Linked DNA regions of Asanoa sp. WMMD1127. The protein of the gene in region 1 interacts with the protein of each later gene in a pairwise test. Links are inferred from orthologs where the notes say so. Each region holds a gene or a part of one and is shown in the gene's direction. Other genes may lie near its edges.

Evidence for each region.
Region 2: the proteins of rlmB (region 1) and tsaE interact in binary tests that used the Escherichia coli proteins (3 or more experiments, as listed by UniProt). The link is inferred for Asanoa sp. WMMD1127 from one-to-one orthologs.
Region 3: the proteins of rlmB (region 1) and O7635_RS04685 interact in binary tests that used the Escherichia coli proteins (3 or more experiments, as listed by UniProt). The link is inferred for Asanoa sp. WMMD1127 from one-to-one orthologs.

What each region holds. Positions count from the first base shown.
Region 1 is NZ_JARUBP010000001.1:2,393,042-2,399,521, forward strand. What follows is about bases 1,621-4,620. They hold rlmB (23S rRNA (guanosine(2251)-2'-O)-methyltransferase RlmB), read left to right. Parts: upstream 1,621-2,568; coding sequence 2,569-3,672; downstream 3,673-4,620. Other genes in these bases: cysS (cysteine--tRNA ligase), read left to right, coding at 1,621-2,569; O7635_RS11525 (esterase-like activity of phytase family protein), read left to right, coding at 3,733-4,620. Also shown: O7635_RS11505 (hypothetical protein), read right to left, coding at 1-336; O7635_RS11510 (helix-turn-helix domain-containing protein), read right to left, coding at 445-1,098; more of cysS, read left to right, coding at 1,142-1,620; more of O7635_RS11525, read left to right, coding at 4,621-4,932; O7635_RS11530 (hsp70 family protein), read left to right, coding at 5,002-6,480. UniProt on the Escherichia coli protein: Specifically methylates the ribose of guanosine 2251 in 23S rRNA.
Region 2 is NZ_JARUBP010000001.1:949,481-955,960, reverse strand. What follows is about bases 17-3,016. They hold tsaE (tRNA (adenosine(37)-N6)-threonylcarbamoyltransferase complex ATPase subunit type 1 TsaE), read left to right. Parts: upstream 17-1,273; coding sequence 1,274-1,759; downstream 1,760-3,016. Other genes in these bases: tsaB (tRNA (adenosine(37)-N6)-threonylcarbamoyltransferase complex dimerization subunit type 1 TsaB), read left to right, coding at 2,472-3,016; ung (uracil-DNA glycosylase), read left to right, coding at 1,756-2,433; O7635_RS04675 (alpha/beta hydrolase), read left to right, coding at 213-1,277; alr (alanine racemase), read left to right, coding at 17-216. Also shown: more of alr, read left to right, coding at 1-16; more of tsaB, read left to right, coding at 3,017-3,131; rimI (ribosomal protein S18-alanine N-acetyltransferase), read left to right, coding at 3,128-3,568; tRNA (adenosine(37)-N6)-threonylcarbamoyltransferase complex transferase subunit TsaD, read left to right, coding at 3,561-4,604; O7635_RS04645 (hypothetical protein), read left to right, coding at 4,616-4,870; O7635_RS04640 (ABC transporter ATP-binding protein), read left to right, coding at 4,915-6,480. UniProt on the Escherichia coli protein: Required for the formation of a threonylcarbamoyl group on adenosine at position 37 (t(6)A37) in tRNAs that read codons beginning with adenine.
Region 3 is NZ_JARUBP010000001.1:956,087-959,091, reverse strand. The notes cover bases 1-2,977. They hold O7635_RS04685 (NAD(P)H-hydrate dehydratase), read left to right. Parts: upstream 1-739; coding sequence 740-2,215; downstream 2,216-2,977. Other genes in these bases: alr (alanine racemase), read left to right, coding at 2,226-2,977; O7635_RS04690 (holo-ACP synthase), read left to right, coding at 375-743; O7635_RS04695 (hypothetical protein), read right to left, coding at 1-217. Also shown: more of alr, read left to right, coding at 2,978-3,005. UniProt on the Escherichia coli protein: Bifunctional enzyme that catalyzes the epimerization of the S- and R-forms of NAD(P)HX and the dehydration of the S-form of NAD(P)HX at the expense of ADP, which is converted to AMP.

The sequences.
Region 1 (6,480 bases):
CCGCGTCCCGGCCTGGTTGCCCACCCGCCGATGGCCGCGCAGGATCAGGTGCACCGGGTCATCCGCGCCGGCGGCAGCCGGGACCCCGAGCGCCTCCGCCGCCGACGGGCCGGCCAGCACGACCGAACCGGGCGGCATGCGGGCCAGCGTCGCCCGGCAGAACAACAGATGGTCGACCGGCAGCCGGGCATCCGCATAAACGTCGTGCCGCAGCCGCGTCCAACCGCGGGCCCGCAACTGGTGCACGGTGAGCAGACCGGCCGCCACGGCCGCGCTGCCCCGGAACACCCGCCATTCGAGCGCGGCTGGACGAACGGCGGGACGAGAGGTTCGCATGTGAACAGCGTCCGACCAACACGCGACCGGTGGACAGACCTGTGGATAACCAGCGTGGGAGGCCCGTACACAGCCTGTGGATAACTCGCCCGCCCGCTGTGGAAAGGGCTAGGAGGTCAGCGCGCCCGAGACCGTCGCGGCCGCCGCGGCCACCAACGGACCGACCTCCTCGAGGGAGAGCGCCGACAGCGCCACCACCCCGACGCTCGCGTCCAACCCTTCGACGCCGAGCACCGGCGCCGCCACACCGAACGCCCCGGGCTGCAACTCGCCGACCGTGGTCACCGGATCAGGCGAACCGGCCCGCCCGGCCAGGATCGCCCGCCCGGCCGCGCCCCGGGCCAGCGGATGCCGCGACCCGGCCCGATACGCAACGTGAAACGCCGTCCAGGTCGGCTCGACGACCGCCAGCGCCACGGCGTCCGTACCCTCGGCGATCGTCAGATGGGCCGTCGCACCGACCTCCTCGGCCAGCCGCCGCAACGCCGGCATGGCCGCCGAGATCACCAACGGATGGGCCCGCCGGGCCAGCTGCAGCACCCCCGCCCCGAGCCGCAACCGCCCGGCCGCGTCGCGCCTGACCAGCCCGTGCGACGTCAAGGCGCCGACCAGCCGGTAGACCACCGCCCGCCCGACGCCCAGCCGCTCGGCGGCCTCGGTGACGGTCAATCCGTCCGGTGCGTCGGCGATCAGATAGAGCAGCCGCAGGCCACGATCCAGCGTCTGGGCCGTCTCACCCGCGCGGTAGCCCGGCTGCGTCACACCGCGAGCATAGGCGCAAACGGATCAACGCTACCCTTGTCAGGTGACGCTGCGTTTGCATGACACCGCGACCCGATCGGTGCGGGAGTTCGTCCCGCGTGAGGCCGGCAAGGTCGCGATGTACCTGTGTGGCCTCACCGTGCAGTCCGAGCCGCACATCGGTCACCTTCGCTCCGGCGTCAGCTACGACGTGCTGCGGCGGTGGTTCGAGCGCACCGGCTACCAGGTGACGTTCGTGCGCAACATCACCGACATCGACGACAAGGTGCTGCAGAAGTCGCTGGAGCAGGGCAAGCCCTACTGGGCGATCGCCTACGCCAACGAGGTCGTCCTCGACGCCGCCTACCGCGCCCTCAACGTGCAGCCGCCGACCTACTCGCCGCGCGCCACCGGCCACATCACCGAGATGCACCAGTTGATCACCATGTTGATCGACAACGGCCACGCGTACGTGGCGGAGGACGGCTCCGGCGACGTCTACTTCGACGTGAAGTCCTACGCCGACTACGGCGCCCTGTCGGGCCAGCGGGTGGACGAGATGACCAGTGCCGCCGACAGCGCCGAGCGGGCCAAGCGCGACCCGCGCGACTTCGCGCTGTGGAAAGGCTACAAGAGCGACGAGCCGGTCGAGGGCCAGTGGTGGAGCCCGTGGGGCGCCGGCCGCCCCGGCTGGCACATCGAGTGCTCGGCCATGTGCCTGCGCTACCTCGGCCCCGAGTTCGACATCCACGGCGGCGGGCTCGACCTCACGTTCCCGCACCACGAGAACGAGATCGCCCAGTCGCGCTCGGCGGGCCTGCCGTTCGCCCGCTACTGGGTGCACAACGGGCTGCTCAACCTCGGCGAGTCCAAGATGGGCAAGTCGACGGGCAACGTGCTCGACCTCGACTACATAACGGCGCTCGGCGTACGGATGGTCGAGTTGCGCCACTACTTCGTGACCGTGCACTACCGCTCGCGGATCGACTACTCCGACGAGGCATTGCGGGAGTCGGCGACGGCGTACCGCCGGGTCGAGGGTTTCGTGCAGCGCGCGGTCGAGGCCGTCGGCGCGATCCCGGCCGGTGAGCCGCCGGCGGAGTTCGTCGAGGCGATGAACGACGACCTCAACACCTCCGGCGCGATCGCCGTCGCACACGAGCAGGTCCGGCTCGGCAACACCGCGCTGGCCAAGGGCGACGACGAGGGCGTACGCGCGGCGCTGGCCAGTGTGCGGGCGATGCTCGACGTGCTCGGCATCGACCCGCTCGACCCGGCGTGGTCGGTCGCGTCGACCGGTGGCACGCCCGGCGAGGAGCTCCGCGAGATCGTCGACTCGCTGGTCAAGCTCGCGCTCGAACAGCGTGCGCAGGCACGCACCAGGAAGGACTGGTCCGCCGCCGACGCCGTGCGGGACCAGCTGAACGCGGCCGGCGTCAACGTCGAGGACACTCCGCACGGCCCACGTTGGACGATCGGAACGAGGGACTGATGGCGGGCAACTCCCAGCGACGCGGCCGGCGGGTCACGCCCAAGAAGGGCGCGACCGTCGGCTCGGGCGGCAAGAACAAGGCGGGCCTGGCCGGCAAGGGGCGCACGCTGCCCGCCGACGAGCGGCCGTGGCACAAGGGCTACTCGGGCACCGAGAAGCTGCCGCAGCGCACCGCCTGGAAACAGGAGAAGGAGAAGCGCGCGGCGGCGGCCGAGGGCCGGGCGCCCAAGATCGGGCAGCCGGGCACCAAGGACACCACCTGGGGCAAGGGCACCAAGGGCGCCAAGCCGACGAGCCGCCAGCCGGCCCGCGGCGGCCCGCGGGTGGCGCCCGGGCGCCGCGCCCAGACCCCCAAGGACGCGCCGGAGCTGCTGGTCGGGCGCAACCCGGTGCTCGAGGCGCTGCGCGCGCTGGTCCCCGCGACCGCGCTCTACGTCGCGCAGGGCATCGACATCGACGACCGGATCACCGAGATCGTGCGTACCGCCGGCGACCGGGGCATCGCGCTGCTCGAGGTCGGCCGGGCCGAGCTCGACCGGATGACCGGTGGCGTGCTGCACCAGGGCGTCGGGCTGCAGGTGCCGCCGTTCGCCTACGAGCCGTTCGACGACCTGATGGCGGCGGCCCTGGAGCACCCGACGCCGCTGCTGGTCGCGCTCGACGGGGTCACCGACCCGCGCAACCTCGGCGCCGTGATCCGTTCGGCGGCCGCGTTCGGCGCGCAGGGCGTGTTCATCCCCGAGCGGCGGGCGGCCGGCATCACCGCGACCGCATGGCGCACCAGCGCCGGCGCCGCCGCCCGCGTGCCGGTCAGCCAGGTGGTCAACCTGACCCGGGCGCTCAAGGCCTGCCAGCGCGAGGGTTTCGTGGTGATCGGCCTCGACGCCGACGGCGAGACCGATCTCTACAACCTCGAGGCCGCCGTCGGCCCGCTGGTGGTCGTCGTCGGCTCCGAGGGCCGCGGCCTGTCCCGGCTCGTCGGCGAGACCTGCGACATGCGGGTCGGCATCCCGATGGTGTCCGAGGTGGAGTCGCTCAACGCCAGCGTCGCCGCCGCGGTCACGCTGGCGGAGGTCGCCCGCCGCCGCACCGAGGCGGGCTGACAGCCGGCGTTCACGCCACCACCCCGACCGGTTCATCATGGCTGGCTAGCTTCTCGCCTCATGACCAAACGTCTCAACGCAGTCGCGGGCGCGGCGATGATCGCCGCCCTCGCCGTCGGTGTGGCGGGCCCCGCGTCCGCGCACGACGCCGACGAGTTCGGCCCGGCCACGCTGACCGGCTTCGCGTCGCTGCCGGCGCTGACCTTCGTGCCGGCCAGCGAGCCGTCCGGTTCGCTGCTCGACACCGCGCCGGTCAACGGTGTCGCCGCACCCTGGGCCGACCAGCCGGTGCAGGGCTTCAGCGGCATCGTGAAGAACGGCGACGGCACCTTCGAGGTGATGTCGGACAACGGCTTCGGCAACAAGGCCAACAGCGGGGACTTCGTCCTGCGCATCCACACGATCGCGCCGGTGCTCCACACCAACAGGGTCGACGTGCTCGGCGGCATCAACCTGACCGACCCCAAGGGGTACGTGACGTGGCCGCTGACCCGGACCGACCGGGTGCTGACCGGCTCGGACTTCGACGTCGAGTCGATCCAGCGGGCGGCCGACGGCACGTACTGGATCGGTGACGAGTTCGGCCCGTTCCTGCTCCACTTCGACCGGACCGGCGCACTCATGCAGGCACCGATCTCGCTGCCCGGCGTCTTCGCTCCGGAGAACCCGCTGCGCGGCACGACGCCCAACAACATCAACAGCAGCAAGGGCTTCGAGGGCATGGCCCAGTCGCCCGACGGGCGCAAGCTCTACCCGCTGCTGGAGGGCACCGTCGCCGGTGACACCCCGGGCACGCTGCGCTTCAACGAGTTCGACGTGCGCGCTGGCTCGTACACCGGGAAGCGCTATGTCTATGAGCTCGACGACCCGGCCAACGCGATCGGTGACGCCATCGCGGTCGACGGGCACCGCTTCCTGATCATCGAGCGGGACAACGGCCAGGGCCCGACCGCGAAGACCAAGAAGATCTACCTGGCCAACTTCGCGGACCGCGACAGGGACGGAGCCATGGACAAGACCCTGGTCGCGGACCTGATGAACATCAGCAACCCGAAGCAGCTCGGTGGGTTCGGCAAGACCTTCACGTTCCCGTTCCAGACCATCGAGGACGTCGTGATCCTCGACGACAAGACGATCGCCGTGCTCAACGACAACAACTTCCCAGGCTCGGCCGGCCGCACCGCCGGCGTGCCCGACAACAACGAGTTCATCACGCTGAAGCTGACCCAGGGCCTCAACGTGGACCGCCGCTTCCTCTGATCACGGGTGGGCGTGCCCGGCCCGTACGATGCAGGCCGGGCATCCCCTCGCCCGTGGAGGAGTCGGCAGATGCAAGGGCATGCGCTCGGGGTCGACCTGGGCACGTCGAACACGGTCGCCGTGTTGCGCTGGCCCGACGGGCGCACCCGACCGTTGCTCTTCGACGGTCAACCGCTCCTGCCCTCCGGCGTGCTCCTCGACGACGCGGGCCGGCTGCACGTCGGGCGCGACGCGCAACGGCTGGCCCAGGCGGACCCGGCCCGCTACGAGCCCAATCCCAAGCGGCACGTCGACGCGCCCGCGGTGTTGCTCGGCGACCGCGAGGTGGCCACGGTCGACCTGCTCGCCGCCATCCTCGCCGCGGTCGCGCACGCCGCCGTCGAGGCGGCCGGCTACCTGCCGCCCGCGGCGGTGACCTATCCCGCGGCCTGGGGCGCCACCCGCCGCCAGGTGCTGTCCGTGGCGCTGTCCCGCGCCGGCTGGCCGGCCAGCACCGTGCTGGTGCCGGAGCCGGTGGCCGCGGCCCGCTACTTCGCCGAGGTGCTGCGCCGGCCGGTGCCCGTCGGCTCGGCGCTGGCCGTCTTCGACTTCGGTGGCGGGACGCTCGACATCGCGGTGGTCCGCAACGACGGCCCGGACCCGTCCGGCCGCGTCTCCTTCAGCGTCGTCTCCGCCGGCGGGGTCGCCGAGCTCGGCGGCCTCGACCTCGATGCGGCCCTGGTCGACCACCTCGGCCACGGCCTGGCCGGCATCGACCCGGCCGCGTGGGAGCGGCTGCGCAACCCGGCCAACACGGCGCAGTGGCGCGACCGCCGCCGCTTCTGGGACGACGTGCGGGGCGCCAAGGAGATGCTGTCCCGGGCGGCCGTGGCGCCGGTCGCCGTGCCGGGCGTCGAGAAGGCCGTGCACCTGACCCGCGACGAGCTCGAGCAGCTGGCGACGCCGCTGCTGCGCCGCGGAGTGATCGAGACGGCCGGGGTGATCACGGCGGCCGCCTTGCGGCCGGATCAGCTCGCCGGCCTGTTCCTGGTGGGTGGATCGTCCCGGGTGCCGCTGGTGGCACGCATGCTGCACGCCGATCTCGGCCTGGCGCCGACGGTGCTCGAGCAGCCGGAGCTGCCGGTGGCCGAGGGGGCGCTGGCCGAGCTGCCCGCCGCGGTCGCGGTGGCGGCCACGGCGCCGTCGGCCGCCGGCACCGCCCGCGTCACCAGCGCGCCGCCCGAGGTCTCCCCGGTGTCCGGCGGTGCCGCGCCGCCGCCACCCGTCCCGCCGCAACGCGATTCCGCGTGGGTCGCCCCGACGGCCGGGCCGCCGCGGTCCCGGCGGGGGTTGGTGGTCTCCGCCGCCGCGGCCGGGCTGGTCCTGATCGTCGCGGCGGTCGCCGTCATCGTCATGCTGGTCAACCGGGACGGCTTCGACAAGGTCAAGTTCGCGGCGTTCGCCGATGTCGGGTCCCCGCTGGGGATGGAGGCGACGTCGTACTACGTCTGGAGCCACGTCGCCGGTGACCGCGCCTACTTCGCCTACACGATCGACGACAAGCTGACC
Region 2 (6,480 bases), 1.4 Mb from region 1 along the record:
ATCGCGGGCCGGGTCTGCATGGACCAGATCGTCCTCGACGTCGGCGACCAGCCGGTCGCGCCCGGCGACGTGGCGACCCTGTTCGGCCCCGGCGACGACGGTGCGCCCACCGCCGACGACTGGGCCGCGGCCATCGACACCATCAACTACGAGATCGTCACCCGATTCGGGAGCACCAGAGTCCCGCGGGTTTACGACGGCGAGGAAGGTGAATGAGCACCCGACGCCGCGCGGGCATCATCGGCGCGGTGGTCGGTCTGGCCGCGGCCGGGATCGCCACCGGAGTAGCCGTCGAGCGCGCGGTCGTCCGCCGCTCGAAGCGGGGCGTGGCTGACCCCTACGTGGACGAGCCGTTCGACCGCCTGCCCTATGACGAGGTCCTCACCGTCAGCACCGCCGACGGCACGGACATCCACGTCGAGGTGGTCGAGCCGACGGTGACCGAGCCGGCCCCGGCGACCATCGTGTTCGTCCACGGCTTCTGCCTCGACATGGGCACCTTCCACTTCCAGCGCACGGCTCTCGCCGCCAAGGGCGAGCACCGGATGGTCTTCTACGACCAGCCCGGCCACGGCCGCTCCGGCAAGCTGGAAACCGGCGAATACGAGCTGCCGGCCCTCGGCGAGACGCTGCGCGCGGTGATCGACGAGACGGTCCCGGACGGCCCGCTGATCCTGGTCGGGCACTCGATGGGCGGCATGACCATCATGGCGTTCGCCGAGCTCTACCCGGAGTTCTTCGACGACCGGGTGCGGGGCTGCGTGCTGATCGCCACCTCGGGCGGCCTGATCGACGAGACCCGCCTGGGCCTGCCCGCGCTGATCGGCCGCGTCGGCGGCCCACTGCTGCCGCTGGTCAACAGCGCCACCCGGCTGACCGGCCCGACCATCGACCGCGCCCGCATCGCCGCGACCGACCTGGCCTGGCTGCTCACCCGACGGTACGGCTTCGGCGACTCCCGCCCCAGCCCGTCGCTGGTGTCCTATGTGGAGAAGATGAACTCGCGCACGTCGGTCGACACGGTCGCCCGCTACCTGCGCACGCTCTACACCCACGCCCGCTACCCGGCACTGGCGGCGCTCGAGCGCACCCCGACCGTGATAATCGTCGGTGACAAAGACATGATCACTCCGGTCGCGCACTCCGAGGAGATCCTGCGCCACCTGCCCGACGCGGAGTTCGTGAAGGTCAACAACAGCGGGCACGTCGTCATGCTGGAAAACGCCGACGAGGTGAACGCGGTGGTCCTCGCATTCCTGGAGAAGATCTCGGCATGATCCAACTGGACACTGTGGACGACACCCGGGCGTTCGGCGCGCGGCTGGCGGCGGTGCTGCGCCCCGGCGACCTGGTCGTGCTGACCGGCCCCCTCGGCGCCGGCAAGACCGCGCTCGTCCAGGGCATCGGCGCCGGCCTGCACGTGCAGGGCGACGTCACCTCGCCGACCTTCGTGATCGCCCGGGTGCACCGCCCCGACCGGGCCAACGGCGGCGCGACCCCGCTCGTGCACGCCGACGCGTACCGGATCGGCGCCGCCGCCGACCCGCTGGCCGAGATCGACGGGCTCGACCTGGACGCCTCGATGGACGACGCGGTCACCGTGGTCGAGTGGGGTGAGGGCATCGTCGAGCAACTGCGCGACGAGCATCTGCGCGTACGCATCGACCGGCGCGACGACGACACCCGGGTGATCGAGCTCGAACCGGCCGGCGGCGACTGGGCCGACCGCGTGGCGACGCTCACCGAGGACGCCCGGTGAACCTGCTCGACCTGCTGCCACCCGAATGGGCGAGCGCCCTGGGGCCGCACCTCGACCCGGCCGCCACCGCGGACCTGGGCGCCTTCGTGGCCGCCGAGTACGCGGCGACCGCCGTCTACCCGCCGCTGACCGACCTGTTCACCGCCTACCGGCTGTGCGGGCCGGCCGACGCCCGCGTGGTCATCCTCGGCCAGGATCCCTACCACCGCGCTGGTCAGGCCCACGGGCTCAGCTTCAGCGTCCAGGCCGGCGTACGCGTCCCGCCCTCGCTCCGCAACGTCTACAAGGAGCTGGCCGCGGACCTCGGCGTCCCCGCGCCCGACGGCGGCGACCTGCGCGGCTGGGCGACGCAGGGGGTGCTGCTGCTCAACGCGGTGCTCACGGTGCGCGAGGGAGCGGCGGGGTCGCACGCCAACAAGGGCTGGGAGGCGTTCACCGACGCCACCATCCGGGCCCTGCAGGACCAGCCCGACCGGGTGGTCTTCCTGCTCTGGGGCGGCTACGCCCGCAAGAAGGCGGCGCTGGTCACCAACCCGGCGCACGTCGTGCTGGAGGCCGGCCACCCGAGCCCGCTCAACCCGCGCGGGTTCCTCGGCAGCCGCCCGTTCAGCGCCGCCAACAAGGCCCTCGCCGACGCGGGCCTGACTCCCATCGACTGGAGCCGCTCGGCCTGAGCGGCAGTCACGGCAGCCCGCCGGATAAGGTGCATATCGTGCTCGTTCTCGTCCTCGACACGTCGACGCCCGCGGTGACCGCGGCGGTGGTCGACGTCACCCCGACCGGCCACACGGTGACAGCGGAGCTGCGCACGGTCGACGGGCGCGCGCACGGCGAGCTGATGGCGCCCGAGGTCGACGAGGCCCTGCGCCGCTCCGGCGCCACCGTCCGCGACCTGCGGGCGATCGTCGCGGGCACCGGCCCCGGGCCGTTCACCGGGCTGCGGGTGGGCCTGGTCACCGCGGCCAGCATGGGCCAGGCGCTGGGCATTCCGACCTACGGCGTGTGCTCCCTCGACGCGATCGGCGGTATGCCGGGCCAGGTCACGCTGGTGGCGACCGACGCCCGCCGGCGCGAGGTCTACTGGGCGCTCTACGACCAGGCCGGCGCGCGCGTCGACGGCCCGCACGTCGACCTGCCCGACGTGGCCGCCGAACGGTCCGCCACGGTCGCGGTCGGCGACGGCGCCCTGAAATACGCCGACCGGCTCGGCGTCAAGGTCCTCGACGAGCCGCGCTATCCCACCATCGACGGCTTCGTCGCGCACGCCGCCGACCGGATCCGCGCCGGCGCGCCAAGCGAGCCGCTCACCCCGCTCTATCTCCGCCGCCCGGACGCCGTCGCGGCGGGAGGGCACAAGCCGGTGCTGCGGTGACGGCCAAGCTCACCCGGCTGCGCTGGTGGCACATCGCGCAGCTGCTGCCGATCGAGCAGGACCTGTTCGGCGACGAGAAGTGGTCGGCCGGCATGTTCTGGAACGAGCTGTCCAGCGGCCACTTCTACCTGGTCGCCCTCGACGAGCAGGAGCGGATCCTCGGGTACGGCGGTCTGGCGGTCAACGGCGACGAGGCGTGGATCCAGAACATCGCGGTCCGCCGGGACGCACAGCGACGGGGCATCGGCCGGGTCATGGTCGAGGCGCTGCTCGGCGAGGCCGAGCGGCAACGCGCCCACGCCGTGCTGCTGGAGGTCGCGGTCGACAACGCCCCGGCCCAGAAGCTCTACGCCACCTACGGTTTCGAGCCGATCGGCGTACGCCGTGGGTACTACCAACCGAGCAACACCGATGCGCTGGTGATGAGACGTGACTGACGAACCCCTGGTCCTCGGCATCGAGACCTCCTGCGACGAGACGGGCGTGGGCATCGTGCGCGGCACGACGCTGCTGGCCGACGCGTTGGCGTCCAGTGTGGACCTGCACGCCCGGTTCGGCGGCGTCGTGCCAGAGGTGGCCAGCCGGGCGCACCTCGAGGCGATGGTGCCGACCATGCAGCGCGCGCTCGACGACGCCGGCGTGACCCTGGCCGACATCGACGCGATCGCCGTCACGGCGGGCCCCGGCCTGGCCGGCGCCCTGCTGGTCGGCGTCGCCGCCGCCAAGGGCTACGCGGTCGCGGCCGAGAAGCCCGTCTACGGCGTGAACCACCTCGCCGCCCACGTCGCCGTGGACACGCTCGAACACGGCCCCCTGCCGGAGCCGGCGATCGCGCTGCTGGTCTCCGGCGGCCACTCCTCGCTGCTGCTCGTCGACGACCTGGCCGGCGGCGTGACCCCGCTCGGCTCGACCATCGACGACGCGGCCGGCGAGGCGTTCGACAAGGTGGCCCGGCTGCTGGGCATGCCGTTCCCCGGCGGGCCGCCGATCGACCGCGCGGCCCGCGAGGGCCAGGCCACGATCGCCTTCCCGCGCGGCCTGACCGCGGCCAAGGACCAGGCCGCGCACCGCTTCGACTTCTCGTTCTCCGGGCTGAAGACCGCGGTGGCCCGCTGGGTCGAGGCGCGCGAGCGGGCCGGCGAGCCGGTGCCCGTCAACGACGTGGCAGCGTCCTTCCAGGATGCGGTCTGCGACGTGCTGACCGCCAAGGCCATCGACGCCTGCCGGCAGCACGGCGTGGACACGCTGGTGATCGGCGGCGGCGTCGCGGCCAACTCCCGGCTGCGGGCGATGGCCGAGGAGCGGGCGGCCAAGGTGGGCATCACCGTGCGGGTGCCGCGGCCCAAGCTGTGCACCGACAACGGCGCGATGGTGGCCGCGCTCGGCTCGCACCTCGTCGCGGCCGGCGTACGGCCCAGCCGGTTGGATCTTCCGGCCGACTCCGCGATGCCGTTGACGCTCGTGAGTGTGTAGTGTCCGGCCACGTGATCGTGCGCATGTGGGAGGCGCGGGCCGAGCCCGGGCGCCTGCCCGACCTGGTCGACTGGGTCTGCGACACGGCCCTCCCGCGGATCGAGGTCTACCCGCTGCACATCGCCAGCGAGGTGTTCTCGTCGTCCGACGACCGGTGCGTCGTGATTTCCAGATGGCGCAGCGATCCGCAGGCGCTGGGCGCCCCGCCGCCGCTGCTGGTGGCCAGGCCACCGCACGAGTGGGACTTCACCCAGGTCGACCGATAATCGGTGGCGCCGGTCAAAGTTGATCAATTAACTTCGGCCATGCTATGCGCCCCCTACCCGTCGCCGATCCCGGCGATCCCGATGTCCGGTCGGCCACCCGCTACCTGCTGTGGCTGGCGGCCCGCACCTGGCCGTCGTTGCTGGCCGCGATCGGCTTCGCGACCCTCTGGATGGTCAGCCAGGCGCTGATCCCGGCCACCGTCGGCCGGGCGATCGACGCGGGCCTCGCCGACCGCGACCCCGACGGCCTGCTCCGCTGGGGCGGGGTGCTGCTGGGGCTCGGCCTGGTCACCGGCGCGACCGGCGTCCTGCGCCACCGGATGGCCGGGTTCAACTGGCTCGCCGCCGCCTACCGCACCGTCCAGCTCACCGTGCGGCAGGCCAACCGGGTCGGCGCCACGCTGCCCAAACGGCTGGCCACCGGCGAGGTCGTCAGCATCGGCACGGCCGACATCAACCACATCGGCGGGGCACTCGACATCACCGCCCGCGGCACCGGATCGCTGGTCGCGGTCATCACCGTCGCGGTCATCCTGCTGCGCACCTCGGTGCCGCTCGGGCTGGTCGTCGTGATCGGCGTGCCGGTGATGATGCTGATCGCCGGCAGCCTGATCAAGCCGCTGCAGCGCCGCCAGCAGGTCTACCGCGAACAGGAGGGCAAGCTGACCACCCGGGCCGGCGACCTCGTCGCGGGCCTGCGGGTGCTGCGCGGCGTCGGCGGTGAGTCGACGTTCGCCGGCCGCTACCGCGCCGAGTCGCAGGGCCTGCGATCGGCCGGCGTACGCGTCGCCCGGATCGAGTCCCTCCTCGCCGCCTCCGAGATCCTGCTGCCGGGCATGTTCCTGGTGTTGGTCACCTGGCTCGGCGCCCGCTTCGCCCTGCGCGGCGAGATCAGCGCCGGCGAGCTCGTCGCCCTCTACGGCTACGTCGCCTTCCTGGTCAGCCCGCTGCGCCAGCTGACCGAGGCGATCGACCGGCTGACCAAGGGGCACGTCGCCGCCCGCCGGGTGGTGCGGATGTTCACCATCGAGCCCGAGTTCACTTCGCCGGCGGCGCCGGTCTCGGCCCCGCCCGGGCCGCTCGTCGACGCCGAGTCGGGGCTGACCGTCCAGCCAGGACGGTTCACCGCGATCGCGGCCGGCGACCCGGTGGCGGCGGCCACGATCGCCGACCGGCTCGGCCGGTTCGCCGACGGTGCCGTCACGCTGTCCGGCGTACCGCTGGCCGATCTCGACCTGGCCGACGTGCGAGCCCGGGTGCTGGTGGCCGACAACGACGCGCGGCTGTTCTCCGGTCCGCTGCGCGGCGAGCTCGACCCGCGGGCCAAGGGCGACGCGGCGGTCGCGTCGGCCCTCGACGCCGCGAGCGCCCGCGACGTGCTCGACGCCCTGCCCGACGGGCTCGACACCCTGGTCGCCGAGCGAGGCCGCGAGTTCTCCGGCGGCCAGCAGCAGCGCCTGCGGCTGGCCCGCGCGCTGGTCGCCGACCCCGAGACGCTGGTGCTGGTCGAGCCGACCAGCGCGGTCGACGCGCACACCGAGGCGCGGATCGCCGCCCGCCTCGGCGCCGCCCGCGCCGGGCGCACCACGGTCGTCTGCACCACCAGCCCG
Region 3 (3,005 bases), 1.4 Mb from region 1 along the record:
GCAACAGCCCACCGGAGCGCGCCACCCGCGCCGCCGCGGAACCCAACGCTCCCGACACCGCATCAGACAGCACAACAAGAGCCCGCCCGGCGACAAAGGACGGATCAGCCGCCGCACACACCTGCGCCGAGACCGACGCCAACGCTGAGGCCACCAGCTCCAGCTCGCCCGCCCGCGCACGCAACAGACCGGGCTCCACCCGCAGGTCACCGTCCACCACGACCACCCTCCCGACCGACGAAGCGAAGAGAAACCCAAGCTAGGCCGGCCACAACCTCGACAGGCGCGCCTGTGGACAAGGAGCGAGACCAACACCCGGCAACCGTCCACAGGGCTTGCCCACCGCGTACACCCGCTGCTAATAGGCTGTGGTGATGATCGTCGCTGTCGGGATCGACGTGGTCCTCGTCGAACGGTTCACCGGGGCACTGGCCCGCACACCGCTGCTCGGCGACCGCCTCTTCACGGAGGGGGAGCGGTTCACCGGTTCCGGCAACCCGCGCTCACCGGAGTCCCTCGCCGCCCGCTTCGCCGCCAAGGAGGCCGTGGCCAAGGCCCTGGGCGCCCCCGCCGGCCTGCGCTGGCACGACTGCGAGATCGTCACCGACCCCGACGGCCGACCCTGGCTCACGGTCAGCGGCACCGTCGCCGCCGCGGCCGCCGAGCGGGGCGTCAACCGCTGGCACCTGTCCCTTTCCCACGACGGCGGCATCGCGTCCGCGATGGTGGTGGCCGAGCAATGAGAAGAGCCTGGCGGGTCGCCGACGTGCGGGCAGCCGAAGAAGCGCTGATGGCCCGCCTCCCGGAGGGCACCCTGATGCAACGCGCCGCCGCCGGCCTTGCCCGCCGCTGCGTTTTGATCCTCGAAGAGGTCTACGGCAAGCGCGTCACGCTCCTCGTCGGCGCCGGCAACAACGGCGGCGACGCCCTCTACGCCGGCGCGCTGCTGGCCCGCCGCGGCGCCGCCGTCACCGCCGTCCTCCTCGACCCGGCCCGCACCCACCGGGGCGGACTGAGCGCCCTCGAGAAGGCCGGCGGCCGGGCCACCGACACCCCACCGCAGGTCATCGACCTGATCGTCGACGGCATCGTCGGCATCGGCGCCAAGGGCGGCCTGCGCAGCGGCGCCGCCACCACGCTCCACCGGGCCATCGAGCGCCGCGGCACCAACCAAAAGCGCCCGATCGTCGTCGCCGTCGACGTCCCCAGCGGCGTCGACGTCGACACGGGCGACGTACCCGGGAAAGCGGTCCAGGCCGACGTCACCGTCACCTTCGGCTGCCTGAAGCCCGCCCACGTCGTCGGCCCGGCCGCCCCGCTCGCCGGCGAGATCGAGCTCGTCGACATCGGCCTCGCCGAAACCCTTCGCGCCGACCCGGCCGTCCTCGTCCCGAACCGCGCCGACATCGCCGACGCGCTGCCGACCCACAAGCCGACGGACGAGAAGTACAACCGGGGAGTCGTCGGCATCGCGACGGGTTCGAGCACCTACCCCGGCGCCGCCATCCTCTCCACCTGGGGCGCGCTGGCCGGCCCGACCGGCATGGTCCGCTACGCCGGCACCGCCAAGGAGTACGTCGTCCGCGCCCACCCCAGCGTCGTCGCCACCGAGCGGATCACCGACGCCGGCCGCGTGCAGGCCTGGGTCGTCGGCAGCGGCCTGGGCACGGACGAGAGCGCCGCCACCACCGTCCGCACGGTCCTCGCCACCAGCCTCCCCGTCGTCCTCGACGCCGACGCGCTCACGCTGCTGGTCGACGGCGGGATGGCCGACCTGATGCGCGGCCGCAGCGCCCCGATGGTGCTCACGCCGCACGACCGCGAGTTCGCCCGCCTGGCCGGCGAGGAGCCCGGCACGGACCGGGTCGCGGCCGCCCTGCGCCTGGCCGCGCACACCAACGCGGTGGTCCTCCTCAAGGGTGATCGCACGATCGTCGCCACCCCGAGCGGCCACGCGTACGCCAATCCGACCGGCACCGCGGCCCTCGCCACCGGCGGTACGGGCGACGTCCTCGCCGGCCTCCTCGGCTCCCTGCTGGCCGGCGGCCTGCGTCCGGAGGTGGCCGCCGTCACGGCCGCCTACCTGCACGGACTCGCGGGGCGGGAAGCGGCCCGGCACGGCCCGGTGACCGCGCCGGACGTCGCCGCCGCCCTGCGCGCCGTGGTCAACGACCTGCGCCCGGGTGACCCGGAAATCACCGCTACCGGCAGGTAGCCTGGCAGGCATGTGGCAAGCCGAAGTGCGCGTCGACCTCGACGCCATCCGCGCCAACGTGGCCCGGCTCAAGGCCGGCACCACCGCTGCGGTGATGGCGGTCGTCAAGGGCGACGGCTACGGCCACGGCATGGTCCCGGCCGCCCGGGCCGCGCTGGCCGGGGGCGCGACCTGGCTGGGCGTCTGCACCCTCGACGAGGCGCTCGGCCTGCGCCGGGCCGGCATCACCGCGCCGGTCCTGGCCTGGCTGCTGACCCCGGGCCTGCCGCTGCACGAGGGCGTCGCCAACGACATCGACCTGAGCGCCGCCAGCCTCGGCCAGCTCGACGAGATGATCAAGGCCGGCCAGGAGGCGAGGAAGCCCACCCGGGTGCACCTCAAGATCGACACGGGCCTGTCCCGGGGCGGCGCCACCGCCGACGACTGGCCGGCCCTGGTCGAGGCGGCCGCCAAGGCCCAGGCCGACGGCGCCATCGAGATCGTCGGCATCTGGAGCCACTTCGTCTACGCGGACGCGCCCGGCCACGAGACCATCGACCGCCAGCTCGACGCCTACCGCGACGCCCTCGCGGTGGCCGAGCGGCTCGGCGTCCGCCCGCCGCTGCGCCACATCGCCAACTCCGCGGCCACGCTGACCCGCCCGGACGCCCACTTCGACCTGGTCCGCCCCGGCATCGCGGTCTACGGCCTGTCGCCCATCCCCGGCGAGCAGTTCGGCCTGCGCCCCGCGATGACCGCCCGGGCCCGCCTCATGCTCACCAAGCGGGTGCCGGCCGGCACCGGCGTCTCC